3 regions of the Guptibacillus sedimenti genome follow, and region 3 is predicted to be linked to each of the others. Evidence: riboswitches for the same ligand, from Rfam matches in the RefSeq annotation. Region 3 holds a riboswitch; each other region holds the start of a gene.
What was found. Region 3 has a riboswitch for lysine ahead of PQ578_RS05905 (aspartate kinase). Riboswitches for the same ligand answer to the same signal wherever they lie in the genome.

Region 1: linked by a shared signal. The riboswitch ahead of lysA (diaminopimelate decarboxylase) and the one ahead of PQ578_RS05905 (aspartate kinase) in region 3 are both predicted to bind lysine.
Region 2: linked by a shared signal. The riboswitch ahead of PQ578_RS04020 (Na+/H+ antiporter NhaC family protein) and the one ahead of PQ578_RS05905 (aspartate kinase) in region 3 are both predicted to bind lysine.

Annotation. Positions count from the first base shown of each region.
Region 1 covers NZ_JAQQWV010000014.1:18,267-25,141, reverse strand. The annotation lists gene PQ578_RS22005 (stage V sporulation protein AA) at 1-430, shown strand, start outside; gene PQ578_RS22000 (stage V sporulation protein AB) at 427-858, shown strand; gene spoVAC (stage V sporulation protein AC) at 858-1,316, shown strand; gene spoVAD (stage V sporulation protein AD) at 1,330-2,343, shown strand; gene spoVAE (stage V sporulation protein AE) at 2,343-2,693, shown strand; gene spoVAEA (stage V sporulation protein SpoVABEA) at 2,699-3,268, shown strand; gene PQ578_RS21975 (spore germination protein) at 3,258-4,751, shown strand; lysine riboswitch at 4,798-4,983, shown strand; gene lysA (diaminopimelate decarboxylase) at 5,089-6,408, shown strand; gene PQ578_RS21965 (peptidylprolyl isomerase) at 6,501-6,875, shown strand, end outside.
Region 2 covers NZ_JAQQWV010000001.1:816,436-829,311, reverse strand. The annotation lists gene PQ578_RS04025 (sodium-dependent transporter) at 1-1,215, opposite strand, end outside; gene PQ578_RS04020 (Na+/H+ antiporter NhaC family protein) at 1,451-3,025, opposite strand; lysine riboswitch at 3,175-3,355, opposite strand; gene yunB (sporulation protein YunB) at 3,427-4,206, opposite strand; gene PQ578_RS04010 (YunC family protein) at 4,348-4,650, opposite strand; gene PQ578_RS04005 (bifunctional metallophosphatase/5'-nucleotidase) at 4,735-6,123, opposite strand; gene PQ578_RS04000 (sulfite exporter TauE/SafE family protein) at 6,139-6,960, opposite strand; gene PQ578_RS03995 (DUF72 domain-containing protein) at 6,972-7,826, opposite strand; gene sufB (Fe-S cluster assembly protein SufB) at 7,998-9,395, opposite strand; gene sufU (Fe-S cluster assembly sulfur transfer protein SufU) at 9,497-9,940, opposite strand; gene PQ578_RS03980 (cysteine desulfurase) at 9,930-11,150, opposite strand; gene sufD (Fe-S cluster assembly protein SufD) at 11,154-12,461, opposite strand; gene sufC (Fe-S cluster assembly ATPase SufC) at 12,480-12,876, opposite strand, start outside.
Region 3 covers NZ_JAQQWV010000001.1:1,211,572-1,224,447, reverse strand. The annotation lists gene sdhA (succinate dehydrogenase flavoprotein subunit) at 1-1,433, opposite strand, end outside; gene PQ578_RS05915 (succinate dehydrogenase cytochrome b558 subunit) at 1,509-2,117, opposite strand; gene PQ578_RS05910 (YslB family protein) at 2,424-2,864, shown strand; gene PQ578_RS05905 (aspartate kinase) at 2,903-4,138, opposite strand; lysine riboswitch at 4,368-4,556, opposite strand; gene uvrC (excinuclease ABC subunit UvrC) at 4,636-6,417, opposite strand; gene PQ578_RS05895 (hypothetical protein) at 6,495-7,994, opposite strand; gene PQ578_RS05890 (FTR1 family iron permease) at 8,102-9,043, opposite strand; gene PQ578_RS05885 (hypothetical protein) at 9,073-9,834, opposite strand; gene PQ578_RS05880 (glycosyltransferase family 2 protein) at 9,899-10,672, opposite strand; gene PQ578_RS05875 (alkaline phosphatase family protein) at 10,669-12,132, opposite strand; gene PQ578_RS05870 (lysylphosphatidylglycerol synthase transmembrane domain-containing protein) at 12,129-12,876, opposite strand, start outside.

The DNA of each region.
Region 1 (6,875 bases), on a different contig from region 3:
GATAATAGCAATTCAAAAAGTGATGAATCATATTGAGATTCAAGTTGTTGGTCCTACACAAACAATTGTTGAAGTTCAATATCCTAAGAAAAAACTAGCACCTGTTTATTTTGTGTTTATCTGGTTTTTATTATTTATTGGGGCTGCTCTCGCGATCATGAACTTTCACGAAGATGTCAGTATGAGAGAAGTGCATCAACAGATTTATAAAATTGTGACTGGAATTGATAATCCGAAGCCCTTGCTTCTGCAAGTGCCCTATTCATTTGGTCTCGGAATCGGGATGGTTCTCTTCTTTAACCATCTTTTTAAAAAGCGATTTAATGAAGAGCCAAGTCCTTTGGAAGTAGAAATGTTTAATTACCAACAAGATCTTGACCAATATGTCATTGTCCATGAAAACGATGAGAATGGTCATAACAAACCATGAATGCTCAGTTTCTACTCGTTATGCTTATTGGTTTTGCGGAAGGAATTGCTGTAGGAGCTGGGTTCGTTGCTTTTCTTTCGGTTCTTGGTATTATTCCCCGTCTCACACAGCTATCAAAGACTTTACATCTTATTCGCTTTTACGAATGGGGAATTATTATGGGGGCTATTGTATCAAGCTGGTTATCTTTACGAAACCCAACTTTAAACCTCCCTAAATTTGTAGTTATCCCAATTGGACTTGGAGCGGGAGTGTTTATTGGTATGTTAGCGGCTGCCTTAACGGAAGTTTTAAATGTTCTTCCTATACTAACGAAACGAATTGGATTTATCGATAAGATCTTGCTTTTACTAATGGCTATTGTGTTAGGGAAGGTTTTCGGATCATTGTTTCATTGGACAATCTTTGTAAATGGAGGTTTTAAATAATGGCAAATTCGTTGAACGACCAGAAACAATATACAAAAAATATTAAAACTTATCAGCCAAAACCGCCTTATTTATTAAATGTGGTGAAAGCATTTGTTGTAGGAGGATTTATTTGTATGTTCGGCCAGGGCGTACAGAATTTTTATATGAACGTCTTTAACTTTTCAGAAAAAAATGCAGGAAATCCAACGGTTGCCACACTGATCCTTATCGCGGCGCTTTTAACTGCTTTTGGTTGGTATGACAAACTTGGTCAATTTGCAGGTGCAGGTTCTGCAGTACCTGTAACAGGTTTTGCAAATTCAATTACAAGCGCAGCTCTTGAACATAAAAGTGAGGGCATTGTACTTGGAATTGCAACGAACATGTTCAAACTTGCTGGTTCGGTCATCGTGTTTGGTGTTGTTGCAGCATACATTGTCGGCATACTCAGAATGCTCTTTAAAGCGCTGATATAAGGAGAGAATTGTTATGAAGTCAGGAAAACAAACTTGGGAGTTCTCTACTGTTTTTTTGCAGTCTGTAGGGACAGCGGTTGGTCCTAAAGAAGCTGAGGGGCCGTTTGGAGATTCGTTTGATGTCACCTATAGTAACCTTCATTGTGACCAGGATAATTGGGAACTGGCAGAAAGAAAGTTACTAGAGGATGCGGTAGAAAGTTGTTTATCAAAAAAGGAATTAACCCACAATGATGTTGACATTTTTGTGGCAGGTGATTTATTGAATCAAATTGTTAGTGCCACTTATACAGCTAGAACAAATCAAATTCCTTTTCTTGGCGTTTTTGGAGCATGTTCGACCTCAATGGAATCTCTAGCCATTGCTTCATCGTTAGTAGAAGGTGGATTTGCTAATAAAGCTATTGCGGGAGTAAGTAGCCATAATGCAACAGCAGAAAGGCAGTTTCGATACCCAACAGAATATGGTGGTCAAAAGCCTGGAACGGCTACCTCAACTGTTACAGGTGCAGGTGCCGCATTAATTAGTCAAGAACCATCGGATATAAGAATTTCCGCAGCAACAATTGGTCGAGTCGTGGATTGGGGAATAAAGGATCCATTTGATATGGGGAGTGCAATGGCCCCAGCTGCAGCAGATACACTAGCGACTCACTTTGCTGATTTAAATATTGAACCTTCAGCTTATGACCTTATCGTTACCGGTGACTTATCAGCTGTAGGAGCTCCGATTGTAAGGGATTTGTTAAGTGAAAAGGGATTTGACATTACTAACAATCATAATGATTGCGGGCTGATGATTTACAGACCAGATCAAAAAGAAGTATTTGCTGGTGGAAGTGGGTGTGCTTGTTCTGCGGTCGTCACATATGGTCACCTTATTGACCTTCTAAAAAAGGGGAATTATAACAAAATTCTTGTGACAGCAACAGGATGTTTGCATAGTCCCGTAATGGTTCAGCAAAAAGAATCAATGCCTGCTATTGCTCACGCGGTCGTATTTGAACGAGTTGGAGGTGTGAAATAGTGGAATATTTTATCGCTTTTGCAGTCGGTGGTGGTATCTGTGTCATCGGTCAATTATTACTTGATATTTTCAGATTAACTCCAGCTCACGTCATGTCTTCTTTTGTTGTAGCAGGAGCAGTGCTTGATGGATTTGGGATTTATGATCGCCTTATTGAATTTGCTGGAGCTGGTGCGACTGTACCTATTACTAGCTTTGGTCATTCACTTCTTCATGGCGCTATGCAACAAGGGGAAGAACACGGCTTCATTGGAATTGCAATGGGAATATTCCAATTAACCTCAGCAGGTATTTCTTCTGCAATTGTTTTTGGCTTTATTGTAGCCATTTTATTTAAACCAAAGGGGTGAAAATTATGAAAAAGCGGCGGGTGATCTTCGTTACTGACGGAGACCTTTATGCACAAAAAGCCATTGAGAAAGTAGCTTCAGATATTGGAGGAAGATGCATTAGTCAATCTGCAGGAAATCCTACCCCGCTTGCTGGTTATGAAATTATCGCTCTTATTAAAGAAGCTCCTCATGATCCAGTTTTTGTTATGTTCGATGATAGTGGATTTCCGGGTGAAGGATATGGGGAACTTGCTATGCAATCTGTTGCTGAAGATGAAAGCATTGAACTACTTGGAGCTATTGCAGTCGCATCCAGAACTCATTTTTCAGAATGGACGAGGGTAGATGTCTCCATTGACCGTGACGGAGAATTGACACATTATGGAGTGGACAAAAATGGATTTGCAGATATGGAGGCGGGGAGAATAGATGGCGACACTGTGTCGATCTTAGATAAATTAAACCTTCCCATTATTATAGGTGTCGGTGATATAGGTAAAATGTCTGGTTATGATGATCCGGAAGTTGGTTCGCCTATAACATTGAAAGCCGTTCAAATTCTGCTAGAAAGGAGCGGTTTTTATGACCACTAAAAGCGATAATAAACAAAAAATATTTAAAAAGCTTAAAGAAAACGAAGAATTTTTAAAGAAATCAATCGGAATTGGAAAAAGTTTTGATGTAGGAGTTCGAAAACTTAAGATTCTTAACAAAGAAATTCAGTTTTACTATTGTACAGGGCTTTGTGACACATCCATCATTGTAGAAATTATGCGAGAACTGATGGAGGTTGATGATCATCATCGATTAACGGTTAAATTTGAGCAGGTGATACATAATCATTTGCCACATCAGCAGGTCACAGAGGTTGAAACGTTCGATGAAGTCGTCGACCAGGTTTTATCTGGATTAATTGCAGTTTTTATGGAAGGCGAAGAAATCGCTTATATTATTGATGTTCGAAAATATCCAGGTAGAACGCCACAGGAGCCAGATACAGAAAAAGTTATTAGAGGCTCACGTGATGGTTTTACTGAAAACATTATTGAAAATACGGCCTTAACTAGACGCCGCATACGAGATGGTCGATTACGCAATGAAATTTTCCAAGTTGGAGAACGGTCTAAAACAGATGTATGTATTACCTATATTCAAGATGTGGCCAATCCAAATTTAGTTGAAATTATAAAAAAGAAATTAAAAGAAATTAACATTGATGGTATTCCAATGGCCGATAAAACGGTAGAAGAGTTTCTTGTGCACCAGGCAGGTAACCCTTTTCCACTTGTGCGATATACGGAAAGGCCTGATGTTGCCGCTTCTCATTTACTTGAAGGGCACGTGTTAATCATCGTAGATACTTCACCAAGCGTTATTATAACACCAACTACTTTTTTTCATCATGTTCAACATGCTGAAGAATATCGAGAAGCCCCTTTACCAGGCGCGTTTTTAAGATGGGTCCGATTTGGTGGGATGTTAGCTGCGCTACTCTTGCTACCACTGTGGTTATTAGCGGTATATGAACCGCAGTTACTTCCTAAAACGATCGATTTTATCGGCCCGAATGATGAAACAAATGTACCGATTTTCGTTCAAATTATTCTTGCTGAAGTAGGGATTGAAACGCTGAGGATGGCTGCAATTCACACCCCAACACCACTTTCCACTGCCATGGGATTAATTGCAGCCGTATTGATCGGACAGATTGCCATTGATGTCGGATTATTCGTTCCAGAAGTTATCCTATATGTTTCGATTGCTGCCATAGGATCATATGCAACACCAAGTTATGAATTATCGATTGCAAATAAACTTGTAAGGCTTCTTCTTTTATTCCTTGTCTTTTTCTTTCGAGTGCCGGGATATATGATTGGAATTACGGCAATCATTTTATTCCTTGTTGCGTTAAAACCTTTAAACACCCCCTACTTATGGCCGTTTATTCCTTTTAATCCCAAAGCCTTTATTCAAGTGTTGATTCGTGTATCAGTTCCACTCACTAAACTACGTCCAAGCATTACAGAACCACAAAATGAAACGAAGCAACCGGACAAACCACTTGCCGAATCTTAAAAAGTATGATAATTTATTTCTTAATTGAATAGACCTCATTGAATGTAATGGGGATAGAGGCGCAAAACGAATGAGTATGGTATCTGAGCATAGAATGGAATGCGAGGATGATATCAGAAAGGTCAATTTGCCGAAGTGAGAAAAGAGCCATACTTTTCTTGCTGGGCTGCTGCTGAACAAGTTGCAGACTGTCACTGAAAGAGGAATTTTTCGGTGGTGAGCTAATCCAACTCGTGAGGATACGGAGAAAACAGCCAATGTATCTATAAAGTTGGCTGTTTTTCTTATTTTGTGGAGGGTTGCTCGCATTCATATAAGCGAGAGGGGAGAAATGATCGTGAATTTATACGGAACGTCAGCAATTTCAGAAGAAGGCCATTTATCCGTTGGAGGCGTTGATACAGTAAAATTAAGTGAAAAATACGGAACGGCCTTATATGTTTATGATGTAGCGATGATTAGAGAGAAAGCGCGAGCATTTCGAAATGCTTTTGAACAGGAGAAGGTCAACTACCAAGTAGCCTATGCTAGTAAAGCATTCTCTTGTATGGCAATGATTCAACTTGCGGAAGAAGAAGGCTTAAGTCTTGATGTGGTTTCAGGTGGAGAACTCTATACAGCTTTAAAAGCAGGGTTTCCGGTAGAACGCATTCACTTTCATGGAAATAACAAAAGTGAAGCGGAAATTCGAATGGCGTTAGATGCAAAAATAGGGTGCTTTGTTGTGGATAACTTTTATGAGCTAACGTTACTTGAACAATTAGCGGAAGAGAAAAATGTGGTTGCAAATGTGCTTTTGCGTATAACGCCTGGAATTGAAGCACATACCCATGACTATATCTTAACTGGACAGGAAGATTCAAAATTTGGTTTTGATTTACAAAGTGGTCAAGTGGAACAAGCGATTGTTCAAGCAACAAGCATGAAAGCTATTCACCTTCTTGGTCTCCATTGTCACATTGGTTCTCAAATCTTTGAAACGAATGGTTTTGTAATGGCTATTGAGAAAATTTATCGTTACCTTGCTAAATGGTTTGAACTCTATGGGTATGAGCCAGAAGTTCTTAACCTAGGTGGGGGGTTTGGAATTCGGTATACTGAAGAAGATCATCCACTACCAGTTGGAGACTATATCGAGGCAATGGTTAATGCTGTAAGAGCTCAGTTAGGTAATGAAATGAGAATCCCAGAAATTTGGATTGAGCCAGGACGTTCACTCGTTGGAGAAGCTGGCTTGACGTTATATACAGTAGGATCACACAAGAAAGTGCCAGAACTTCGTCATTATCTTGCAGTAGATGGAGGAATGACGGATAATTTGCGACCGGCCCTTTATCAAGCAAAGTATGAAGCAACGATTGCAAATCGCATGAATGAGCCGAAAGAACAGGTTTATTCTGTTGCAGGAAAATGTTGTGAGTCAGGTGACATGTTAATCTGGGATTGCACATTACAACGCGCTATAGCAGGAGATACGATGGCTGTGTTTTCAACTGGGGCGTACGGGTATTCTATGGCAAATAACTATAACAGATTACCTCGACCAGCGGTGGTTTTTGTAGAAAATGGAGAAGCACAACTTGTCGTGAAGAGAGAATCTTTTGAGGATTTAATTCGTCATGACCTTCCATTAAAACAAGCGATTATTTCAAAATAACTTTGTAAAAGTAGAAATGATAGGGAACAGCTTAAGTATGTGCTATAATGAAAGAGCTTTGAAGAAAATTGTTAGTGCAGGAGGATTTATTTATGAAAAAAGGAACAATCGCATTTGATAATGGAGAAACAATTGAAATTGAGTTTTACCCAGAAGCAGCACCGAATACCGTTGCTAACTTTGAAAAGCTTGCTAACGAAGGTTTTTACAATGGTGTAAACTTTCACCGTGTTATCCCAGGTTTCGTAGCACAGGGTGGAGACCCAACAGGATCTGGAATGGGCGGACCAGGCTATTCGATCGATTGTGAAACAGAAGGAAACCCTCATAAGCACGTAGCTGGTTCATTGTCTATGGCTCATGCAGGTAAAAATACAGGTGGAAGCCAGTTTTTCCTTGTTCATGAACCTCAGCCTCACCTTGACGGTGTTCACACTGTTTTTGGTCAGGTAACAGAAGGAATGGAT
Region 2 (12,876 bases), 400 kb from region 3:
CCAAGCCACTACGACTACTTCTACAAGACCAACAAATGCAATACCGAACTGGTTAATGAAATAATCCGCTGCATCTAGGAAGAACAAGCCGCCTTGAGTCGCAAATAAAATTGAGATAATGGAAGAAATTCCTCCACCAATTAAAACAGCTTTTGTGCGAGAAATTCCAAACTTCTCAGAAACCCCTGCTACGTACGTTTCTGAAATAGAAATAAGAGAAGACAATCCAGCTAGAACAAGTGATGCAAAGAACAGGAAGCCAAACAAACCGTTCAATGCTGGGAACTCATTAATAATTTGTGGGAAGACAACGAAAGCTAGTCCTACGCCACCGCTCACTACTTCACCAACGCTAAGTCCTTGCTGTTGTGCCATAAAACCTAGTGCAGAGAATACACCAATACCAGCAAGTAGTTCGAATGCTGAGTTACCGAAACCAGTAATAAAGGCGTTATTCGTAATATCTGACTTCTTAGGTAAGTAACTAGAATAAGTAATCATAATAGCAAAAGCAATCGATAAACTAAAGAAGATTTGTCCATAGGCAGCAACCCATACACTACCAGATGTAATGCTGTCAAAATTCGGTGTGAAGAAAGCATTTAGTCCTTCAGCAGCACCAGGAAGCGTCACTGCTCGGATGACAATAATTAAGAAAAGAACAATTAAAGTAGGAATGAAAATCTTGTTAGCACGCTCAATTCCTTTTTTAACACCGGCAAGAAGAACGCCTAATGTAATAATCCATACAGCAATTAACGGAAGAAATACGCCTGGTACGATACTACCTGTTTGTCCAGGATCAACCGTCAATTTCAAATAATCGTTAAAAAGGAACGCTTCTGTATCTGAACCCCAGCTCTGGTTAAAAGCAAAATAGCTATACGAGATCGCCCACGCAATAATAACGGCGTAGTATGTCGAGATAACAAAGGCAACAATAACGCCCCACCAGCCAAGCCATTCCATCTTTTTATTCATTCGAAAGAACGAAAGTGGCGCTGATCCACGGAACTTATGCCCTATTGTAAATTCAAGAATTAAAATTGGGATTCCAGCTGTTAGTAATGCAAATAAATAAGGTATAAAAAATGCCCCGCCACCATTGTCATAAGCAACAGCCGGAAATCTCCAAATGTTTCCTAGACCTATCGCTGATCCAACTGCAGCTAAAATAAATCCAGCCCTTGTTCCCCATTGCGCACGATTTTCCAAATGAATTACCCCCTTGAACAAATTAAACCCTTTTCACTATAAGCCTCCTTCCAGAAAAAGGTTAAGACTTTTAAGTAAATTCAGATTATTTTGTTTATAGTATATCTAGTACGTATGTCCTTGTCAAAACAATCTTTTTTCTTTTTTGGTATGAATCGTTCAATTTTTCATAGAAATCTCTCTATTTTTGTGTAAATACATAAAAAAACAGGAGGAAATACCTCCTGTTTCTTTATTATTTTGCCGCTTCAACCGGTCTGTTGGCATATTTTGTTTTCAGGATAAAAGCGAGAATTCCAAAGAAAATGGCTGTAACAACAAATCCAATAATCGCACTACCTGTAAATCCTAAAACAAGGTAGCCAAGCAATGATATTCCTGCCACAAGCAAGGCATAAGGCAACTGAGTCATCACATGATCGATATGGTGACTTCCTGCCCCTGTGGAAGAAAGAATGGTTGTATCTGAGATCGGTGAACAATGATCACCGAATACAGCTCCGGCAAGCACAGCTGCAAGAACTGGCAGCATGTAAGTAGGATCGGTTGCCGCAGCAATCTCCCCCGCAATTGGAAGCATAATGCCAAATGTTCCCCATGACGTACCTGTTGCAAAGGCCATTACTCCTGCAAGCAAGAATAAAATGGCAGGCAAGAAGCCAATCATAATGTGGTCATTTACTAGACCTGCAAGATACTTTCCTGTTCCTAGACTTCCAATAATCTCAATTAGCGTCCACGCAAAGAAAAGAATGTATACCGCCGGAAGCATTGATTTAATTCCTTCCCATATTCCTTTACCAAGCACGGCACCGCCCATTCGTTTCATAAAGAAGAAAATGAGAGATGTTGCAAGCCCAATTAATCCACCATATAGAAGCGATGCGGCAACATCCGTGTTTTCAAAAATCGACAAAGCGGTTACTGCTGTATCTGTTCCGCTCACCGCCTGAATGCCTGTGATAATCATAAACGCCACAGTTCCTGCAATCAGCATGATGATCGGCCATGCAAGATCTGCTACTTTACCTTTTTCACTTTCAGGAAGACCCGTTGTTTGACCAGGTACGGCACCTTGGTCAGGATCAAGAACATCACCAGTTTTCTGGGCACGATCTTCATGAACCTTCATTGCTTTTAAGTTGATATCAAAATAACTCACAAAGAAAACCATGGCTAGAGCAAAGAGAGCGTATAAGTTCATTGGAATCATTCTGATAAACGCTTCTAATGCGCCAACGCCTGTAATACTATGTGTTGCTAGTACGCCACCAATAAGTGCGATAATATAAGCACCCCAGCTTGAAATCGGGGAAATAATACACATCGGTGCTGCAGTGGAGTCAATAATATAAGCAAGTTTTGCCCTTGATACATTATGCCTGTCCGTAATCGGTCGACTCACATTACCAACGGCTAGCGAATTAAAGTAATCATCAATAAAAATAATAATACCAAATACGGCTGTTACAAGCTGTGCGCCAACTCTTGTTTTGACGCGTTTCATCGCCCATTCACCAAAGGCACGACTTCCACCTGAGATCGAGATAAAGGCTGTCATCATTCCTAATAAAAGTAAGAAGAAAATAATGTACATGTTCCAAGTATTTAAGCCACCGGTCTCGGAATCAATAAAAATCCCTTTCACGATTGTATAAATTTCATTTAATGATCCTGGGACACTCCAATCGTTGATCATAAGTGCACCAAGAATAATGCCCACTCCAAGTGAAGGAAGCACTTTCCTTGTCACCACTACCATTAGCAAAGCTATGAGCGGTGGAATAATGGATAGAATTGAATTCTCCATGAATATCCTCCTAATAAATAAATGATTGTCATGCAAACCGGAATGGACGCCTACCACTTAGCCGCTTGTTTCTGAACGCAAAAAAGCGAGCAATGATAGGATTGGTCCTATCATTGCTCGCTTCACCGAGTCAATGTTAAGTGTCCACCCCGATCAGTAGTTCTCCATTACAAGTTAGACTCATAATGACAGTTCGACACTTTTTCAATGCCGCCCCAACATAAATAATGTGACCGTTATTTATGCTTCGGCAGATCTCCCTTTCGATGCTGATCATTGGTGTCATTCTCCCAACACGTACTCATGAGGATCTGCTCCTCTACCTCATCGTATAAGATAAGGAACAATATTAAGTTCAGTTTTAAAGTATACCTTACTTTCTCTCATCCTGCAATTGTAGATTATTCCATATCATCAATTTGAATAGATGGAGTAGGTAACCCACCTTCTGAACCATTGTTATAGAAATTTGGTACTTCACCTGGAATAATCGTTAACAAAACAGGAATATCCGTCGTCACCACATCAGAATCCGTAGCAAATGGGATAACGATTTTTACTTTCACTTCAATATGAACCCGAATGTCGACAGAAATATTATTAATACCAACTGGTTCAATTGTACTTTTATAATCAGACTTCACTTCACCGATCGCTGTGAAACGCACAGGAACTTTTGGTCCCATATTGGCAAGTAACGTGTTATCAAACGCCTGACCAATTGGAATATAATGAATGATCCCATTATCTAACGATGTTTGATCATCTACTTCAAGCTCCACACCATTTTGTTCCGCCCAGTAATCTAACGTTCCGTCTTCCACACTTTTTAGAAATCGCTGTACTTTTTCAGTTGATTGGGCAAGCACCTGAGTAACTGCCCTTTGATTGATCTGAACTCGCACCAACTTTCCTTCATTATCAGTCACTTCTTTTATTAACGAATCTTGATAATTATCTACTTCTTCAGCCATCTTCTGATTAATGGCTTCGTTAATCGCTATTGTTGCGATCCGATTCGTCTCTGTACGGGCAATTTCAATCAGTGTAGGCTTTATTCCTTTTTCAACGATCCATAGCCCCTGGACCGTCATAAAAATGAATAGTAGGAAGGAGATGACAAACACATAACGAAAGGGAAGCGGCCCCTTTCTAAAGAATTTTCTACGAGTTCGAAACACCATGAACCCTCCCTTCTCTTCCTCATGTATATGCTATGAAAGAGAGAAGTATGGACAATTTCTCCAGAATGCTGCTTCCCTATTAATGTGATTTTTTTAATAACAAAGAAAAAAGCCTAAGCAAATTGGCTAAGGCTTTTTTCACATCATCTTAAGCATGGCATCTCTGCCCTTTGTGCCGACCTTAATGCCTCGCGCTTCTGCTTCAAGCGTAACAGATTCAAGTGGGGCATCAAGCAGCTGATCAATCGATCTTACGCCTACAGCTCTTCCTGCAATAATCTTCCGGTCACTTAACTTCTCATTAAGTAAAGCAATATCCAGTGCGCCGCACATAATATAGCCGTTTTCATTCATGACCGCTAGAAAATTTGTTTTTGGAAGCTGCATACTAACTGCTGTAAACGGATGACCATCAATCATGATTGGTGTCATAGTGATCACGTCATTCCCGCCTCCTGACCTGAATGAATATCACTATATCTATATGAACCCAACAGCATGTTTGACAATCATACGTACAAAGTTTTAATGCCTATTCTCAAGACGCCAGGCAAGAAGATCACGAAGCATTTCAGGAAGATAATACTTCTTCTTTGCATGCTTCATTTGTGGATAGAATTTACCAAACGTGAACATATCAGCTGTGGCCACGGCATATTCTTGATCAGATATGAGTGGATGACCATTGTGAAGAACGTCAGTAACATGACGAAGTCCGTCTTCCATCTCAACCGTCGTCACTTCAAGACCGTCGAATGCCATGATGCCCATCACTTCTCCTCTGAATCCTAGTCCTTTAAAACTTAAGTTCACGATTTCATCTGACATCGCGTGGGAAATGATTTCGCGTAACTCACTTCCTCTTAAGATCACTTTACAAGGGTTTACGGGATGAGGACAAATGCGGTGGAGATCTTCTCGTGAGACCTGTCCTTCTGGTAATCCATCAAGGAGCATACCGGCATTAATCATGCCAATATCTGCATGACACCATTCTCGAAGGGCAGCGGCTAATTCATCCGCTAAAACCGACCGTTGAAACCACTCAGATTCAAGAGGCTGCTCAAGTCGACAGACAACTTCTTCTAGCATCGATTGCGCTTCTATACTTAATCTTTGAATCATTTCAAAAGTTGGACGATCTTCTTTCCGATTTCGAACCGAAATTGCATAAGCCTCTTTATCCGTAATCTCCCTTGTGTCCATATCGATGCAAACGGTCACTTCTCCAACGTAATTCCCGTTTTTCCCTGCCTGTGTAATGAGCGTGTCCTCTACAAGCATCCCATGCTTTAACACATGATGGGTATGAGCACCGATAATAATATCAATGCCATTCATCTCTCGTGCCATTTGTTCGTCATTGCCTAGTCCCATATGAGACATCAGCACGACAACATCTGATTGTTGACGAACTTCATCAATCATAGCTTGTAGAAAATCATATGGCGAATCGATTTTCCAACCTAATAGCGAGTAAAATTGCTCATAGGGAATCGTAACGCCAATGATCCCCACTTTCACACCATTTAACTCATGAATTTTATAAGGGGCCGCCCATGCGGGTCTTGTGCCATCTTGATGATAGAGATTCGCCACAAGCACCTCAAAACTAGCTTCAGTATACAGCGCTTCTAGCTCTTTTTTTGAAAACGTAATGCCCTCATTATTGCCAATTGTGGCGTAGTCGTATTGAAGATCATTCAACAGCTGAACGTTGCCCTTTCCAACCATTCCCTCAGTCATTGGATGAACCTTGTCAGAATGGTCTCCTAAATCGAGAAGGAGATAGGGTGTGCCTTGAAGCTCGTGCATGCGCTTCTTCTCTTTGAGATAAGACGACACCTTGGACCAGTTTTCGAAATGACTGTGAAGATCGTTCGTATAATAAAATTGTAATGTTCTAGAAGTCAAAATACTCTTCCTTTCTTACCCCATCGTTCCCTGCCAGATAAGTCGGACACCGACAATGATTAACATCCATCTTAAAATCACAACGATGGTTTTGTCCGAAAGTTTCTGGTTAATAAACGATCCGCACTTTGCTCCAATCCAGGCCCCTGGAATTAATCCCAGCAGTAAAAACCACTGAATGTTACCAAGCGCTAAATGCGTCAGGGTACCTGTTATACTTGAAAGAAAAATCATAAACATCGAGGTCGCAACCGCAACTGTTGTCGGAAATCCAAATAAGAGAATCATCGCCGGCACCATGAGAGACCCGCCACCTATTCCAAAAAGACCAGAAATGACGCCAACAACGAACGAAACTATCACAGCTGCAAGAGCAGAAAAGGTATAGTTTACTTGCAATCCATCAGAATCCGTATACGAGCGTTGGAATTGCCCATTTAACTTCATCGGACGTAAACGGTTCCTTACCATTAATAATATGGAAACAAGCACCATAAATACCCCAAAATAAATAGAAAAATAATCAACCTGTATAAATTTGTTCAGCCATGCCCCAAGAATTGCTCCTGGACCACTTCCTAGAAAAAAAAGAGCGCCACTTTTATAATCCACGCTTTTCTTTTTCATATATGCGAGGGTAGAAGAGAGCCCAATGGCGACGAGGACAACGATTGAGCTTCCGACAATTTTTTGTGGTGATAATACTGGAAGCCAATTTGTGTACTGATCAATGATAAGAAGCACAGGAACGATAATAATACCCCCACCAAGACCTACCAGGCTACCAATCGTACCGGCAGCTAGACCAATGATAAATAACAGTATCCACATCAGCATTGTATAGCTCCTTACAGATCAAAGAGATCAAGTTGCTTAGGATTTAAATTCGTATACTCAATTCCAAGCATTTGAATCATCCACTTTGCATTATTTGCAGCGTGACCACCTGAGTTATTGTTAAATAAAATAAACACATCTTTGCATTCTTTTTCTAGTTCTAGGATTCGCTCTTTCCATTCAAGCAATTCTTCTTCATTATAATCATAAAGGTAACGCACTTCTCGCCAGTTATGACGATTCCCTGGGTTCGTCCATCCATTCGTATTTCTTCCGTGAAGACGCACAAGAACGTGATCCTTATGTATGGTTTCCATCACTAATGGAACGGATCCTTCTCCTGCCTGAGGTTCATCGCATATGGTATGAATAAATCCTTGCGCTTCTAGAAAGTTCAGCGTCTTCTCCCGAAATGCTTCATGATACCATGACTGATGCCGAAATTCTACGGCACATTGAATGTCTCCCATCCGCTCTTTGCAGTCTCTTAAGATGTTCACATTATCTTTGTTCACGTCAAACCATGGCGGAAATTGAAAAAGCACCATCGCAAGCTTTCCTGCTTTTTGAAGGGGGCGAAGCGATTCCTTATACGCTTGAAACATTTCATCACGCGACTCAAAAGGAATATCTCCTCTTTGATGGCCCGTCATTCCCTGATAAGCTTTCACCACAAAACGAAAACGCTCTGGCGTTTCATCAGCCCATTTTTGAAAGTTACGAGCCGGTTGCACCGCATAAAAAGACGAATCGACTTCAACAGTAGGAAAGTGTGAACCATATATCGAAAGTTTTTCATTGCTTTTTACACCTGGTGGGTATAGATCATCATGATCGCCCCATCCTGTTACACCTATGTAAATCATGCAATTCTTCCTCTCTTCATTGATTCTCTTACTTTATTCTCATATCATTACCCGAAAATAGCAAGGAAAAATCCCCTCTACTATCTCAAGATAACGTCAATCGTGCCCACTTTGAAGCCGATCTAATAGAAAAAAACGAACCGGAAAATCCGGTTCGTTAGGAATGGAAATTTAACCGATTGAACCTTCCATCTCAAATTTAATGAGACGGTTCATTTCAACAGCATATTCCATAGGTAGTTCTTTCGTAAATGGCTCGATGAAGCCCATTACAATCATTTCAGTTGCTTCTTCTTCAGATACACCACGACTCATAAGATAGAAGAGCTGCTCTTCAGAAACCTTCGATACTTTCGCTTCGTGTTCAAGTGAAATGTTATCGTTAAGGATTTCATTGTAAGGAATTGTATCAGAAGTCGACTCGTTATCCATGATAAGCGTATCACACTCAACGTTTGAACGAGCACCTTCAGCTTTACGGCCAAAGTGTACGATACCACGGTACGTAACTTTACCGCCCTGCTTCGAAATCGACTTCGACACGATCGTTGAAGACGTGTTAGGTGCTAAATGAATCATTTTAGCGCCTGCATCCTGATGCTGTCCTTTACCCGCAAGAGCAATGGAAAGTGTCATACCTCGAGCACCTTCACCCTTCAAGATAACAGCTGGATACTTCATTGTAAGCTTAGATCCGATGTTACCATCGATCCATTCCATAGTTGCATTTTCTTCCGCAACAGCACGCTTCGTTACTAGGTTAAACACGTTATTCGCCCAGTTTTGAATCGTCGTATAACGGCAGTATGCATCCTTCTTAACGATAATCTCAACAACCGCACTGTGTAGAGAGTTAGTTGTATAAACCGGTGCAGTACACCCTTCAACGTAATGTACAGAAGAACCTTCATCAGCGATGATAAGCGTACGCTCAAACTGACCCATGTTCTCAGAGTTAATTCGGAAGTATGCTTGTAGCGGTGTATCAACTTTCACACCTTTAGGAACGTAGATGAATGAACCACCTGACCATACAGCCGAGTTAAGTGCAGAGAACTTGTTATCCGTTGGAGGAATTGTTTTCGCGAAGTATTCTCTGAAAAGATCTTCGTTTTCTTTAAGAGCCGTATCGGTATCTTTAAAGACAATCCCCATGTTCTCAAGGTCTTCTTGCATATTGTGATACACAACTTCAGATTCGTACTGTGCAGAAACACCCGCAAGGTATTTTTGCTCCGCTTCAGGAATACCAAGCTTATCGAATGTTGCTTTGATTTCTTCTGGTACTTCATCCCATGAACGTTCAGACTTCTCAGAAGGCTTTACGTAGTACGTAATTTCATCAAAATCAAGATCAGCAAGGTTTCCGCCCCATTGAGGCATTGGCATGCTGTAGAAATGCTCAAGTGATTTCAAGCGGAAATCAAGCATCCACTGAGGTTCATCCTTCATGCGAGAAATTTCTTTCACAATTTCAGGAGTCAGACCGCGCTCTGAGCGGAAAATTGAAACGTCTTTATCACTAAAACCATATTGGTATTCGCCAACTTCAGGCATTTTTTTAGCCATTCTATTTCCCTCCTTGACATTACACATGTCAGTGTTTGGCTGTTGTTCTCTTTCCATCATTCTAGTATGAAAAAGAAGCGATGACAACACCTGGAAGTGGGTTAAGCCTCATCCTGTTCCTTGAAACCCTTCTCCATTGCCTTCCAAGAGAGTGTTGCACATTTGATTCGAGCCGGGAACTTCGAAACACCTTGCAGTGCTTCAATGTCGCCAAGATCGAAATTCTCTTCGTCATACTCTTTCCCCTGCATCATGTCTGAGAAAATCCCCGATAGTTTTAAGGCCTGATCAACTTCAAGTCCTTTGACTGACTGTGTCATCATCGACGCTGATGCCAGGCTTATAGAGCAACCTTCTCCAATAAACTTCGCATCAGAAATCTTCCCATCATCTACTTTCAGCTGAAGTTGAATTGTATCTCCACATGTAGGGTTATTCATATTTATTTTAAGGGCTCCTTCTTCAAGCTCCCCTTTATTTCTTGGATTTTTATAATGATCCATAATGACCTGTCGATACAACTGGTCTAGATTATTAAAAGACATTACCGAAAAACTCCTTTGCTTTTCGTAATCCGGCTACAAACGTATCCACGTCTTCTTCAGTATTGTATAAATAGAAGCTAGCACGCGCAGTAGCCGATACCTCTAGCCACTTCATTAGCGGCTGAGCACAATGGTGTCCAGCGCGGACAGCGATGCCTTCTGTGTCAAGTACGGTTGCCACATCGTGGGGGTGAACTTCATCACTATTGAAAGTGACAACCCCAGCACGTTTTTCAGGTCCGTAAATGGATACGCCTTCGATTGTTGATAACTGCTGGATAGCATATTTTGCAAGATGAGTCTCATGCTGTTGGATGTTATCCATGCCAATTTCATTTAAGAAATCAATCGCAGCTCCAAGACCAACCGCACCTGCAATGATTGGTGTACCACCTTCAAATTTCCAAGGGAGCTCTTTCCATGTCGAATCATACAGACCAACAAAATCGATCATCTCTCCACCGAATTCAAATGGCTCCATGTTTTCGAGGAGCTTTTTCTTCCCGTAGAGGACGCCTATCCCAGTAGGTCCGCACATCTTATGACCAGAAAATGCAAAGAAATCACAGTCGAGATCCTGAACGTCAATGTTCATATGAGGTGTGCTTTGTGCTCCATCGACAACCATAACAGCACCATTTTGGTGCGCTATCGCAGCAATTTCTTTAATCGGGTTAATTGTTCCGAGTACGTTCGAAACTTGCATAACAGAAACAATTTTCGTGTTTGCTGTTACTGTTTTCTCGACGTCTTCCAGCGCAATTGTTCCGTCTGGTTGAAGGGGAATATATTTTAAAGTGGCTCCAGTTGCTTTTACAACCTGTTGCCATGGAATAATGTTGCTGTGATGCTCCATCGGTGTGATGACAACTTCATCACCTTCTTGAAGATTTGCACGTCCATAGCTTGAAGCAACCATATTAAGGGCTGTAGTCGTTCCGCGAGTAAAAATCACTTCTTCCGTTGAAGAAGCATGAATAAATTCACGAACCTTTTCTCGAGCGCCTTCATAAGCATCTGTTGCATGTGTCCCAAGCGTATGAACACCACGGTGAACGTTTGAGTTAATTTCCTTGTAGTAACGCTCTACTGCGTCAATGACTTGAGTAGGTTTCTGAGACGTTGCTGCACTATCAAGGTAAACAAGAGGTTTCCCATTTACCTCTTGATGTAAAATGGGAAACTGCTTGCGAATGTCCTGGACATTCATCATTTAATTAACTTTCCCTTCAGTTACCTCAACCGCACGTTTACGAACGCCTTCGATCGGAAGTTCGTTAATAACTGGAGCGAGGAAACCGTGGATGATCAAACGTTCAGCTTCATGACGGGAAATCCCGCGGCTTTGCAAGTAATAAAGCTGAATTGGATCAACTTTACCAACTGATGCAGCGTGGCCTGCCATAACATCATCTTCGTCAATAAGAAGGATTGGGTTTGCATCCCCACGCGCTTTCTCGTTCATCATGAGAACACGCTGTGTTTGCTCACCATTTGATTTCTTCGCACCATGTTCAATCTTCGTTACGCCGTTAAAGATCGCGCTCGCACTATCTTTTTGAACACCGTGCACAAGAAGAACACCTTCAGAATTTTGACCATGATGGAAAATCTGATTCGTGAAGTTCTGGCTCTGGCTTCCGCGACCAATCGTTACGGTCTTAGAATCAGCATAAGAACCATCACCAATAAGGTGTGTTGTATTTGTAGAAACCGTGTTGCCGTCGTTCATTTGAGCAAGAGCCCAGTCAACTTTCCCATCACGTGCTACATTCGCACGGCGGTTCACGTAAGTTGTCACACCTTTTGCAAGGTTATCAACAGAACCAAATGTAACGCGTGCATTCTGTCCAACATGAACCTCAGCAATAATGTTTGCAACTGACTCTACATCGTGTCCATACGATAAGAAATTCTCAACATATGTTACTGAGCTATTATCTTCGGCTACGATGATCACGTGGTTGAATAAACCAGCTTCAGGGTCTTCTTGCCAATAGAGAGCTTGGATCGGCACTTCAACTTCTACATTACGAGGGACATACAAGAAAGTACCGCTATTAAGAAGAGCTGCGTGAACGGCAGTTAGGCGGTTCTCATCAACCTTCATAACGTCTTTCATGAAATACTTCTCTACAAGATCCCCGTGATTTTGAAGAGCTGTTTGAATATCTGTGAAAATCACACCTTGTTCTTTTAGCTCATTCGATAGCTGACTAAAAACAGGCGTTGAGTTACGGTGCACAAGAAGATTTCCTGACTCTTGATCTTTAGCAACAAGATCGCGCAAATCTTCAGGAAGATCATCAAGTGATGAAATCGCTTCTCCAGCTACATCATGTTTAAATGAAGTGAAGTTCCACTTATCGATTTTTGTTTTATCAGGCTTTGGCATTGGAAGGTTCTCAGACTTCTCTAGTGCCTTCAAACGTAGGGCAGCCATCCATTTCGGCTCCTGACGCTTTTCTGAATAAGCTTTAATGTATTCTTGATCGAATGCAATTTTCGTATCCACTGACATTGTCATCCTCCTTACTGCTTACGCTTCTTGACCAACTGTTTCGTCTTTAATTCCGAGTTCTTCTTTAATCCAATCATAACCTTCTTCTTCAAGACGCTGTGCTAGTTCTGCGCCACCAGATTTTACAATACGACCTTGCATCATAACGTGTACTTTGTCAGGTGTAATGTAGTTCAATAGACGCTGATAGTGAGTGATAATTAAGCAACCGAAGCTCTCATTGCGCATTGCATTAACACCTTTAGATACAACTTTAAGCGCATCGATATCTAGACCGGAGTCAATTTCATCCAGAACAGCGATCTTTGGTTCAAGCATCATAAGCTGTAGAATTTCGTTACGCTTCTTCTCACCACCAGAGAAACCTTCGTTAAGGTAACGCTGTGCAAATTCTTCACCCATATCAAGTTCAGCC
Region 3 (12,876 bases):
TTTTCATCCGTTTCTTTCAACTTATCATTATTACGCACTACTGTAACGTTGGCAGTCATCCATTCGCCAAGCTCTTTATGAATTTGATAAGCATTTTCTGTTCCATCCATCTTCATAATCGCATCTTGTTTCGCTTGCTCTTCTTGTTGGTGTTTCTCAAATAAAGAAGAAGAAAGATCTTCCACCGTTGATTCTAGTCCATTAATGTAGTCAACTGCATTCGGACCTGCAACCATTCCACCATAAATAGATGATAGAAGAGAATTTGCTCCAAGACGATTACCACCATGTTGAGAATAGTCACATTCCCCAGCTGCAAACAATCCTGGAATATTTGTCTGCTGATTAAAATCAACCCATAGTCCACCCATTGAATAGTGAACAGCTGGGAATATTTTCATAGGTACTTTGCGTGGATCGTCTCCCATGAATTTTTCATAGATTTCAATAATACCGCCAAGTTTAACATCTAGCTCTTTCGAATCTTTGTGAGAAAGATCAAGGTAAACCATGTTTTCCCCATTAATTCCAAGCTTTTGACTAACACAAACATCGAAGATTTCTCTTGTCGCAATATCTCGCGGAACAAGGTTACCATAAGCCGGGTACTTTTCTTCAAGGAAATACCATGGCTTCCCATCTTTATAAGTCCATACACGGCCACCTTCACCACGTGCTGACTCACTCATAAGGCGAAGTTTATCATCACCTGGAATTGCAGTTGGGTGAATTTGAATAAATTCACCATTTGAATAAATTGCTCCTTGCTGATAGAGCGCTCCAGCTGCAGATCCAGTATTAATTACTGAGTTTGTACTCTTACCGAAAATAATACCAGGTCCACCTGTCGCCATAATAACCGCATCAGCTTCAAAGCTTCGGATTTCAGAAGTCGTTAAATTTTCACCAACCACACCGCGACAAACACCATCATCATCGAGAATAGCTGATAAGAACTCCCATCCTTCATACTTCGTAACAAGTCCTGCTACTTCATGACGACGCACTTGTTCATCTAGCGCATAAAGAAGCTGCTGACCAGTCGTAGCACCCGCAAACGCAGTACGGTGATGCTGTGTACCACCAAAGCGGCGGAAATCAAGAAGACCTTCAGGTGTACGGTTGAACATAACACCCATTCGATCCATTAAATGAATAATACCTGGTGCCGCATCACACATTGCTTTTACAGGAGGCTGATTTGCAAGAAAGTCTCCTCCATAGACAGTGTCGTCAAAATGTTCCCAGGGAGAGTCACCTTCCCCTTTTGTATTAACAGCACCATTTATCCCCCCCTGTGCACATACGGAGTGAGATCGTTTAACTGGAACGATGGAAAGTAGATCCACGTTCATTCCTGCTTCAGCAGCTTTGATGGTTGCCATTAATCCTGCTAGGCCGCCTCCAACTATCACTAATTTTCCTTTACTCATAAGAACGGTTCCCCCTTAAATGCTGGCTCTGTCTGAAAAATTATGTATCAGACGTGGTGAAGACAGTTCACTATCTTACACAAATGCAAACAACGCGCGCATGCCTACTACTGAAAGTGCAACGAAAATAATCATTGTGACATAAGTCATCACACGCTGTGATTTTGGTGTTACTGTAAAGCCCCAGCTTACGAAGAATGACCATAAGCCATTGGCGAAGTGGAATACTGTACCAAGTACACCGATAATGTAAAAGATCATCATGGCTGGATTTGATAAGATATCAACCATCATTTGGTAGTTCACTTCAGCTCCCATTGCGGCCTGTAATCTCGTTTGCCAGACGTGCCATGTTACAAAGATTAATACGACCACGCCTGAGATCCGCTGCAAGTAAAACATCCAGTTACGTAGATAGCCGTAGCGACTAACGTTATTTTTGGATTGAAATGCGATATAAACACCGTAAATCGCATGAAATAAGAGCGGTAAGAAAATGACAAAAATTTCGAGCACATACCTGTATGGAAGACTCTCCATAAAGTGAGCTGCGTCATTAAATGCTTCGGGCCCTCTTGTTGCAAAATAGTTAACTGTTAAATGCTGAATAACGAAGAGTCCGAGTGGAATTACTCCTAGAAGCGAATGCAATTTTCGGCTTACAAAGTCTCGACTTGCGGCCATGTTTTGTGTGTCCCCCTTTTAAGTTGTTAAGCTACCATCTGCCAGTGCATTTTTTCTATTAAAGAAGTCTTTGCATGCACAGAAATCATCGCTTTCTGTCGATTATATTGTGACATACCCATTGTACTCCCATCATTTAGGACCGTCAAGAAAACGCGTACATTTTGAGTTTTCAAAATTGCTTTGCTAGACTTTCATTTCTATCTATTGAATACGCTTCCTTTGTTGTAAATTCTATCGTTTATGCTATGGAGGATTTTACTATTAAACGTTATAATAATTTAGTAGAAAAGCTGGGAGGAATTTATGTTTAAGAAGCGTACGAACTCGATTGATTACAGCCATGAACTAGAAACAACTGCTTTTGGGTATGAATTCTACCGAGAAATTCTTATTCCTGAACTTCTTGGAAGTGAGCAGCCTGCTGTTTTATACTGGACTGGAAAAGAAATGGCCAGACAGTTCCCTCTCTCCACACGAGAAGAGATTGAAGAGTTTTTTCAGCGTGCTGGTTGGGGGCGATTATCAATTGTACAAGAAAAAAAGAATGAAATAACTTTCGATCTTCATTCAGAACTCATCACAGAACGAAAAAAAACAAGTCGTATTGCCTGTTATCAACTAGAGGCAGGCTTTCTTGCTGAACAATATCAAAACATGCTCCATTGCATTGCTGAGGCCTATGAAATTGATAAAAAGAATGACATTCAATTCACAGTAAAATGGGACCCGAAAGATCAAATTTAATTGATAAAAAGGAGACCACGGCGTGGTCTCCTTTTCGATTACATTTGATTAACAGGTGTTCTCTCGTCTAGCTGGAATTTGTCATGTAGTGACTCAATTGCATAAATCATTTTTTCTTCCGGCACGATCGTTGATACTTTGATTTCTGATGTGCTAACCATTTTCATTTCAATTCCATGTTCAGCAAGTACTTCAAACATCTGTGCAGCAACGCCTGGATTTGAAATCATACCAGATCCAACTATTGATACTTTAGCTAGATCTGATTCATGATAAATATGTTCATAAGGAAGTTTCACTTTGATACGACGAAGGACATCTAGCGTTAACTCGAGAGAAGCAGTTTCAATTGAAAACGAGATGCTCGTTGTATTTTTCTCTCCTGTGCTTTGAATGATTACATCTACGTTAATGCCATTTGAAGCAAGGGATGAAAATAGAGATGGGAGCGTTGTAAGCTCATTCGGTAAACCTGAAATTGTTATTTTTGTAACATTACTTTCAAAAGCAAGACCTCTAACCACCAAATTTTGTTCCATTGATACGACCTCCTCAATTAGCGTTCCAGGTTCATTTGTAAAACTCGAGCGTACCTCGAGCAGAATATTGTAGTTTTTTGCGAATTCTACCGCTCTCGGATGCAGAACACCAGCTCCAAGATTGGCTAGCTCAAGCATTTCATCGTATGAAATGGTAGAAAGCTTTCTTGCACCTTTTACGTAGCGAGGATCGGTCGTATATACGCCATCTACATCCGTATAGATTTCACAACGATCTGCTTTAAGAGCGGCTGCAATTGCGACAGCTGTTGTATCAGAACCACCGCGGCCAAGCGTTGCAATGTCAGATGTATCCGTTAATCCTTGGAATCCTGCAACAATCACGATTTTCCCTTCAGCAAGATGTTGATTCATCCGGGAAGCATCTATATCAAGAATTCTTGCATTACCATGAAACGTTTCGGTTTTAATTCCAGCCTGCCAGCCTGTTAGTGAAATAGCATCGTAACCTTCTTCATTTAAGGCCATTGAAAGAAGTGCTGTTGTCACTTGTTCACCAGTCGTTAGGAGCATATCAAGCTCTCTTGGAGATGGTTTAGAAGTAATTCCTTTTGATAATCCTACAAGTTCATCAGTTGTTTTCCCCATCGCAGAAACAACTGCTACAACCTCGTCTCCATTGTTTACAGCTTCCATTAGTCTTTTGGAAACATTTTTAATTTTGTCTACATCTCCAACAGACGTACCTCCGAATTTCAATACACGTAGTCCCACTCTCTCCATCCTTTCTTTCATACAGCTTGGTTATCCCTATGCGTTTTACTCGCATCTTACTCATACTCACGAATTTAAGAGTCGAAATGGATAAATTGCTTCGCTAATAAAAAGCGATGCCTCTGTTTTTTATATACTTTAATGATTCTTTTCGCTATTAAAGTATAAAAAAACAACAATGAGAAAAACCTCACTGTTGTTTTCATAACAAATCCAAGAAAACGTCCCTTTGTGAGATAGTTCTCCATCCAATTCCCGGGTAGGTATTGGATGACAGCTCTGCATTTATTCAATACAGATCCAGTTTCAGACGGATAAGCGCCTTTCCACTTCGGCAAATTCCCCTTTCAACTTCGATCAACGAGTCTTAACACTCTCCCGTAAGCTTACTAATGGTTTTTGCGCCTCTACCATCACTTCAACTTTCGAAGTGTGGAACTATTAAATTTCACTCATTATAACGAACTTACGTGAATGCCGCAAGATGTTCTTTAAAATTAATTTGATTGATTTTCAAATCGAGCCACAACTTCCTCCGCTACATTCATCGGTAATCCGGCATTATGAAGATCTTCTGCAGTGGCTTCTTTCATTCTTTTAATGGATCCAAAATGATTCAACAACTTCTTTTTTCTTTTCTCACCTATACCCGGGATGTCATCAAGGCTTGATTTAAGCATTGATTTACCTCGAAGCTGCCGATGAAACGTAATAGCAAACCGATGCACTTCATCCTGAATTCGCTGTAAAAGATAGAATTCCTGACTATTTCTTGGTAAGAATACACCCTGCGGAGGATCACCAATGAGAAGGTGAGATGTTTTATGTTTCTCATCTTTAGTAAGAGAGCAAACCGGAATTTCAAGACTAAGCTCATTCTCAAGAACGTCTTTTGCTGCTTGTATTTGAGCAATGCCTCCATCAATGATAATTAAATCAGGGAGTGGTCCACTTTCCTTTAACACTCTCGAATATCTTCTTCTGACAACTTCTTTCATTGATCCTACATCATTTGGACCATCAACCGTTCTTATTTTATACTTTCGATATTCATTTTTCTTTGGTTTTCCATCAATAAACACCACCATCGCTGAGACTGGGTTGGTTCCCTGGATATTTGAGTTATCAAAAGCTTCAATTCGAAGAGGTGCGTCTATACCGAGCTGATGGCCCAAATTTTCAACAGCATCAATCGTTCTCTTTTCATCTCGTTCTATTAATGAGAATTTCTCATTAAGTGCAATCGTTGCATTTTTCATTGTAAGCTCTACAAGTTCTTTTTTCTTTCCGCGCTTAGGTTGATGAACAGGAACTTGAAGAAGTTCTTCAACCATCTGAGCATTTACCTGCTGAGGAAGTAAAACCTCTTTCGGTTTAGGATGATTTTGCTGAAGGTAGAATTGACCGATATAGGTTAAGAAATCTTCTTCAGCGTCATTATAGAAAGGAAAAAGCGAAACATCTCTTTCAATTAATTTCCCCTGTCGTACAAAGAAAACTTGGACACACATCCATCCTTTGTCAAAGCTATAGCCGAATATATCTCGATCGATGCCATCATTGGATTGGATTTTCTGAACTTCCATTACTTTATCGATATGAAACATTAAATCTCGAAACTCTTTCGCTCGTTCGAAGTCCATGTTTTCTGAAGCAGTCATCATTTTTCGTTCGATATCTTCTTTTACTTCTTGATGACCTCCGTTTAAAAAGCGGGTAATGCCCTCAATCATTTCTTTGTTTTGTTCCTTTGAAATATCGTTAACGCAAGGCGCAAGACATTGTCCGATATGATAGTAAAGGCAGACCCGATCAGGCATCTTTCGACACTTTCGCAATGGATAGAGACGGTCCAATAATTTCTTTGTTGCACTAGCAGCATATGCGTTTGGATATGGACCAAAATATTTCCCTTTATCTTTTTTGATTTTGCGTGTAGTGATTAAGCGCGGCTGCTCTTCAGCCGTTATTTTAATATAAGGATAGCTTTTGTCATCTTTAAGCATGACGTTATATTTTGGATCATGTTTTTTGATTAAATTAAGCTCTAAAATAAGAGCTTCAAGATTTGTAGATGTAACGATATATTCAAAATCGCGTATTTCCCCTACTAGACGCTGTGTTTTCCCATCGTGTGATCCGCTAAAATACGAACGGACTCTATTTTTTAACACTTTCGCTTTCCCGACATAAATAATCGTTCCCTGGCGATCTTTCATCAAGTAACACCCGGGTTGGTCAGGAAGAATCGCTAGCTTATTTTTCAGATGTTGTTCCATACTGACTCACCTCTTTGCTCCCTTTCAAGGCGTATCTATGTTCCCCTTTTATTGTAACATAGTCACTCTTTAACCGATTACTTTAGAAACTCATATAACACAATGTCATGATAGACAGGATCATATAGCGTTGAAGAATGAAATGTTTGGATTCGTTTCACTTGATCTTGAATCGGTATCCCTTGTTTTGCAAACCCTTCAACTACTTGCTCTGTTAAATACACGCGATGATTTTCATAATAACGAAGATCTGCGAGAAAGGTTGAATAGGTGTAAATTTGTTCATGTTCAAATGAAACACGATTAAAAGACATTACCCTTGTTTCTTCCCAAGTATACACAATAAGCGGTTCACTCTCGTCTTCTAGGTAATCAATTAATTGATAAACAGCCGCTGGATCGTTTGCTTCCTTCATGGTTATATAAGAAACCACTGACTGCACGCTAATTATGACGGCTAACAATAGCAACATTTTTTTCGACCCATCATATTGTTTTTTTAATCCACACCATAGAAATCCAAGCAATACCATTCCAGGAAGCGGGAGAATATGTCGAGGCTTATCTATATTCTGTGCAAATAAAGCCCAAAGAAAATAACTAAAGATCATACTGGCAAACGCCCATCCAAACCATGAGACTTCCCTAATCTTTATTGGTTTCTTCACTCGAACCATTGATAAGTATACGAAGAGTGTTAAGAGTAATAACAATACAAAAAGGTTTTGCCCACCAATCCCTGTCCATACAATATTATTTAGAAAAAGATGAGATAGACGCTCAAAAAAAGAACTCGATGCGGAAACAGCTGTTCCTCCCCATTCTTCAAAGTGACCTTCAGAGAATCCTAATGCGAGCTGAAGAAAAGCAGCGACCCCTCCTTCAGAAACAGCAAGACCTCCAACCCATATGAACTGAAAAACTGCAGCTACTAGTACTTGCATCATTAAAAAAGAGAGATATTCTTTTTTTGTATATTTGTTTTTCCGATGAATCAATAGCCACACGTAGCCAATTCCGAACGGTAAATACGATAATCGCACCCCTAGTAATAAACTAAAGAAAAATGAAGATATTACGATCCAAACAGTTGAATGTTTAGTAAAGCCTTGTTGTAAACTCCACATATACCACCAGAGAATTGCAACCGCTGAAGCTTCACTCATCGGTTGAACGGTTAGTACATTTATAAACACCATAGATTGAATAAGACTGACTGCTACAATGCTAAACGTCTTTGAGAGAAACGATCGACTTATTCTATACATTGGATATGTGGCAAGTAGCATAAGAAGAGAATTCCAAGTTGCAAGTGCCTCAGCTGGATTAGAAATCCATTTGTTTAGCCAAATGCCTCCAAGAATAAAATAAGGATACCCTGGAAAATGTGGCTGCATTGCAAATAAATCAAAACGATCGAGGGCTAAAGTAAAGTCAACTTGATCCCAGGAACGTGGGGACTCGATTGCATAAATAAATCTCCACCATACGAGTAACATAAGGCTAATGAGTGACAAAACCCATACCAGGGTATGAATGGCATACCGTTCCTTTCGATTTCTAAAAGCTCGATTCATTTTGTATCATCCTTTTCAGTTTCAAACAGAGGCGCAAAGCTATCGTTTGCGGTACTAATGATGAAAAAAAGCACAAGACGATTTATTCCGCCTTGTACTTAGTGAGCTTATTTTACTGCAGATTCATTCATCTCGTTCGTTGCTTTAAAAACAGCTTTATTATTAGGTTCTTTTACTTCTGCTTTTACAGGCTCTTTCTGGTGATTGACGAGCAAGTAAATCACGGTAAAGTAACCGACATACGCTATAATTTCTTCAATGGAAGGCATTGAGGAATAACCAAACAATGCTTTAAAGAAGATACCGATATCACCAGAGAGTAACGGAGCTACCCCTTGATCTCGCACATAATGGGCATAGTCAATTGGATGCTCAGGTAAAAACCATGTTAAGTCATATACATGAGGCATAACACTGCCAATTAATTTAATATCCTGCATCATTGATATTCCCTGTACAAATAACCCACCTGCAATGAGTACAATAAAAATACCAGTGATTTTAAAGAAGGATTTAAGTGGAATACGCATCGTACCTTTAAAGAAAAAGTATGAAACGGCGGAAGCAATTAAGACTCCAGTAATCGCTCCCCATCCTTCAAATCCTTTACCGATGTCCCCTCCAGTAATCGCTGCAAAGAAGAAAACAGTTTCAACACCTTCTCGTAGAACAACTAAGAAGGAGTGAATTACCATCCCAATAACATTACCTGTCGTAATGTATTCCGTCATCTTCCCCTCAGTTTTACCTTTGAGGTTACGGCTATGCGAAGCCATCCAGAATACCATTTGAGTTAATAAAACAGCTGAGATAAGCATAATGGAAATTTTCAGGTAGATCTCGCTTCCCATCGCTGCGAATCCTGTGAAAACAACCTGAAACAGCATGGCAACTCCAATACTTGCTACAACAGCAAGACCGGCTCCTAACCAGACAAACTTGTTATACTGGCACTGTCCCATTCGTTTCATATAAGTGGTTATGATTCCAATAATGAGAAGCGCTTCAAGTACTTCTCTGAACATGATCAGTAATGCCTGAATTTCCATTAAACTTTCCCCTTTCTACAAACAAATGCTTAGCGACGACGCTTTCTTGTTGTAAAAATGACAACTCCAACAATTATTGCTACAAGAATGATGAGCGGGATCCAATTCGAGAGTTGACCTAAATCAGTCCAATCTGTTTTCCCACTCGACGTTTCTTCTTCAGTCGCACTTTCACCAAAGTGACCGATCTCAACCGATTTCATTTTAAAATGATCTTGTAATCCATCAAGAATAACTTTCTTGCTTTCAGCAAACTGTTCTTCATTCGATTCTTTCTCACCAACCCCAAACAAACCAGGATTACCGAGAGAATCAAGTATAACTTCAAACTCATTTTTTATTGTTTCGTCAAGTTCAGGATTTGTGTCTTTCACTACTGGAGAGAGCGTTTTATATGTAGCATCTGCTTTACCAACCAATTTTCTTGTCGTATCATACTCTTCAAAATCTTTCTCTACATTTTCAAGTCTTCTAGAGATATTAAGCACAAGGATTTGCTGCATATTTGTCATCACAGCTTCTTCATTCTCATTGTCTAATTCAGTTTGAACAGCCTGAACCGCATCATCACCCATATGTAATTGTATTTCTTCTTTGACAGAAGAAAATATTTCGTTGGCTTGATTAAAATTAGGAGGAGATTCATTTAATTTAGCAGACATCTCACTATAGGCTTCAGCTACTTTTTCTTCAGTAGGATCTCCATAGGAATAAGCCTGAGCAAGATCTGGTACAGCAAGAGTACAAATAAGTGTTAGTAAAAAGACTGATGATAGAATGCGTTTTTTCATTAGAAATCCTCCTCATTGATAATGATAATGATTATCATCATTGAAGTCAATAACAGATCGGTAATTAGTGTGACTTTTCTGCCATGATTGTTTCCATCTTGCTAAGATTGAGATCATGGGCATGATAGTTGATTGCTACCTTCTGAACGGGGCGAGTCATTTCCTTAAAAATTGCTGGTAAAACGGAAGTTAAATACGCTTTGAATTTAATATAGGATTCACCTGTCGAGCGTACTTGATAAGTGATTGGCACTTCCTTAACTCTAAATCCTTTTCTAACAAGATTTAATGTTAGTACCTGAGCATAGTTGTAATCATGAATAATTTCACTGTGCTCCATCGCCTGTCTTGAAAACACCCTCATTCCTGATTGCCCATCATAGATCCACTTTTGCAAAAGGAGTGATTGAAGAAACGTAAAACAATAATTGCCTAGCCGCCGATGTAATCGCATGCCATCAATCGTTCCTTTAAACCGAGATCCCATCACATAGTCTGCTTCGCAATTAAAAACAGGTTCGAGTAGGTCTGGTAATTGCCATGCCGGGTATTCATTATCAGCATCAAGCATAACGCCAATATCTGCGCCAAGTTCGACTGAGTGAGAAATTCCTTTTCGAACCGCGGCACCAAGTCCTTGATTTGTTTTAAAAGAATAAATGTAGTCTGCACCCGCTGATTTTGAAACTTCTACAGTTCGGTCCGTAGACCCATCGTCTATAACTAATACACTTACGCGAACGGTAGGATGAATATCTCTTGGGATTTGTTTGATTACTTCACCAATCGAATCCTCTTCGTTGTGTGCAGGTAAAAATACAATGACGTGTTGCTTCATTTTATTACTTCTTCCTTCCTATCTTGAAAAGCTTCCTCTAAAATTGCTCCCCTACTATGCGATGGAATAGGGGCTCCAAGTAAATGCGCCACTGTCGGTGCAACGGACGTAAGGCTATGTTTTTCTTCGACAATTTTTCCTTTAGCAATCGATGGGCCATTTAAGAAAAATGGCACGAACCGTTCCCCTTCATCAAGATGGCCGTGTCCCCCGATTCCATCCGCCTGTCCATGATCCGCGCATACAATCAAAGTTGTGTTTTCCATAAATCCATTTTCATGCAGGAAGTGAACATAATCTTCTACTAATTTATCAGCTTCTTCAATTTTTTGAATGTAATCATCATACAGTACACCTCTTGCATGTCCTGTTTGATCAGTACCAATTAGCTGTACCGTAAAGAAGTCAGGGTTTTTATCTAGCATAATCTGACGGGCACCCTCCATAATTTTCGTATCTGCCACATCATTGTTCATAACAGCCGTGACAGTATCGACATCATCACCCATCGCATCAACAAGGTGAGCAATTCCGAGAAGCCTTCCTGTCTTTCCAACCTTTCGTAGTGAATCAAAAATCGTTTCTACTTTTACACCTAGATTCCAAACCATATTGGACTTGATACCGTGCTCAAGTGGATATGTACCTGTCATCATAGAAGAAAAGCAAACAACAGTACGAGCTGGATAAACAGTTTCCATTTGACTGTATTCTGTCCCATTTTTCTTTAAAGAATCAAGGAATGGCGTGTTCGCTTCCTGAAATCGTTCTTTCCGCATCCCATCAATCACGATCATAATGACACGATCGTTTGTAGGAATAGATTTCACTGGTTTTGTGTAATCCGATTTCACCGCTGGTTTCCAGTCAAACAGGTAATGATGAAGAATAAAGCTAAACAACCATATTCCTGCATAAAAGAATGCAAGTGTTGTCCAATCAAACGTACTTCTATTCGTGAGAGAAGTTTCAATAACCGCGGTCCAGATCGATATAATTAACAAAAATTTAGGGAGCTGTTCTTGTGCGTTACCGCTCGTGGAATCACTATTCTTAAGTACCAACTTCCAGAAGCGAGTGAAGTTCAGCCAACTTGTTCCAATACGAAGATGATAGTAGAACGTGCCCCAAAAAAAGACAGTAAAGAAAAAATAAAGGCCGATCCCTAGCATAGCCGCTGTTAAGGAGAATTGATCAAAAATCAATAAATATCCTACGAGAGGAATCCACAAATAATTTCGTAAAAATAAAGGATAATCATAAACATAATAAAGTACGAGAATTGGTAATACAGCAACGAACCCTAGAAAAAATGCTCCCCAAAACGCACCCGAAGTCCACTGCGTAATAAATAATAACAACATCGTCCCCGTTACAAAAATAGGGGTAAATGGTTTACCTTCATTTAGAAGATTCCAGCATCTAGCTGCTATCTTTTCAAATCCTGAAGCTTGTTTCATGATGTTTCTCCTTTCTTTTTCATAAACGACCTCAACTCCTGAAACCGAAGAGGATAAAGATAAAAAGCAACTAAACCAGAGACAAAAGAATAAGCATATTTAAAAGCATGAGTAACAAGCGCAATTGAAAAAGCCTCTTCCCATCCAATACCAACCTGATGAAGTGACAAGCTCATCACACTTTCATAAGTGGCAAAACCACCAGGAGCAAGCTGGAACACCCCTGATCCAACTGATAAAGCGGTTACCCACATAGCGTCCAAATAGGCAAAATGATGGTTAAAGCCAGCAACGGAATAAACGACGATCCCTTCAGCTATCCAACTGAGACATGAAATGAGGAAGATAAGAACCATGTAAGGCGAGTTTACTAGTTTCTTCATCATAGCGAACTGTTTGTACAAAAAACCCGCATTAGTTTTCTTTCTTACATACAGGATAAGAGTTAATACACTCACTAAACAGAGAGTTAGCATTCCTAATAAAAACGTTGTACTAATCGTAATCCCAAAAAGTTCTGCACCAATCATGGCAAAAACACCAAGCCAGAAAAGATCAATTGCACGTAGGATGACAACAGATTGAATAGACGCTGTCCATTGTCCTTTTTGTTTATGCGCAAGAACCCCCATTCGTACAGCCTCTCCTCCCTTAAACGGTAAAAGGTGGTTAAAAAACAAGCTGTAAAAGATTCCTGCCAAATAAACTCTCATGGAAATGGTCCTGTCAACAAGTAACCTCCAA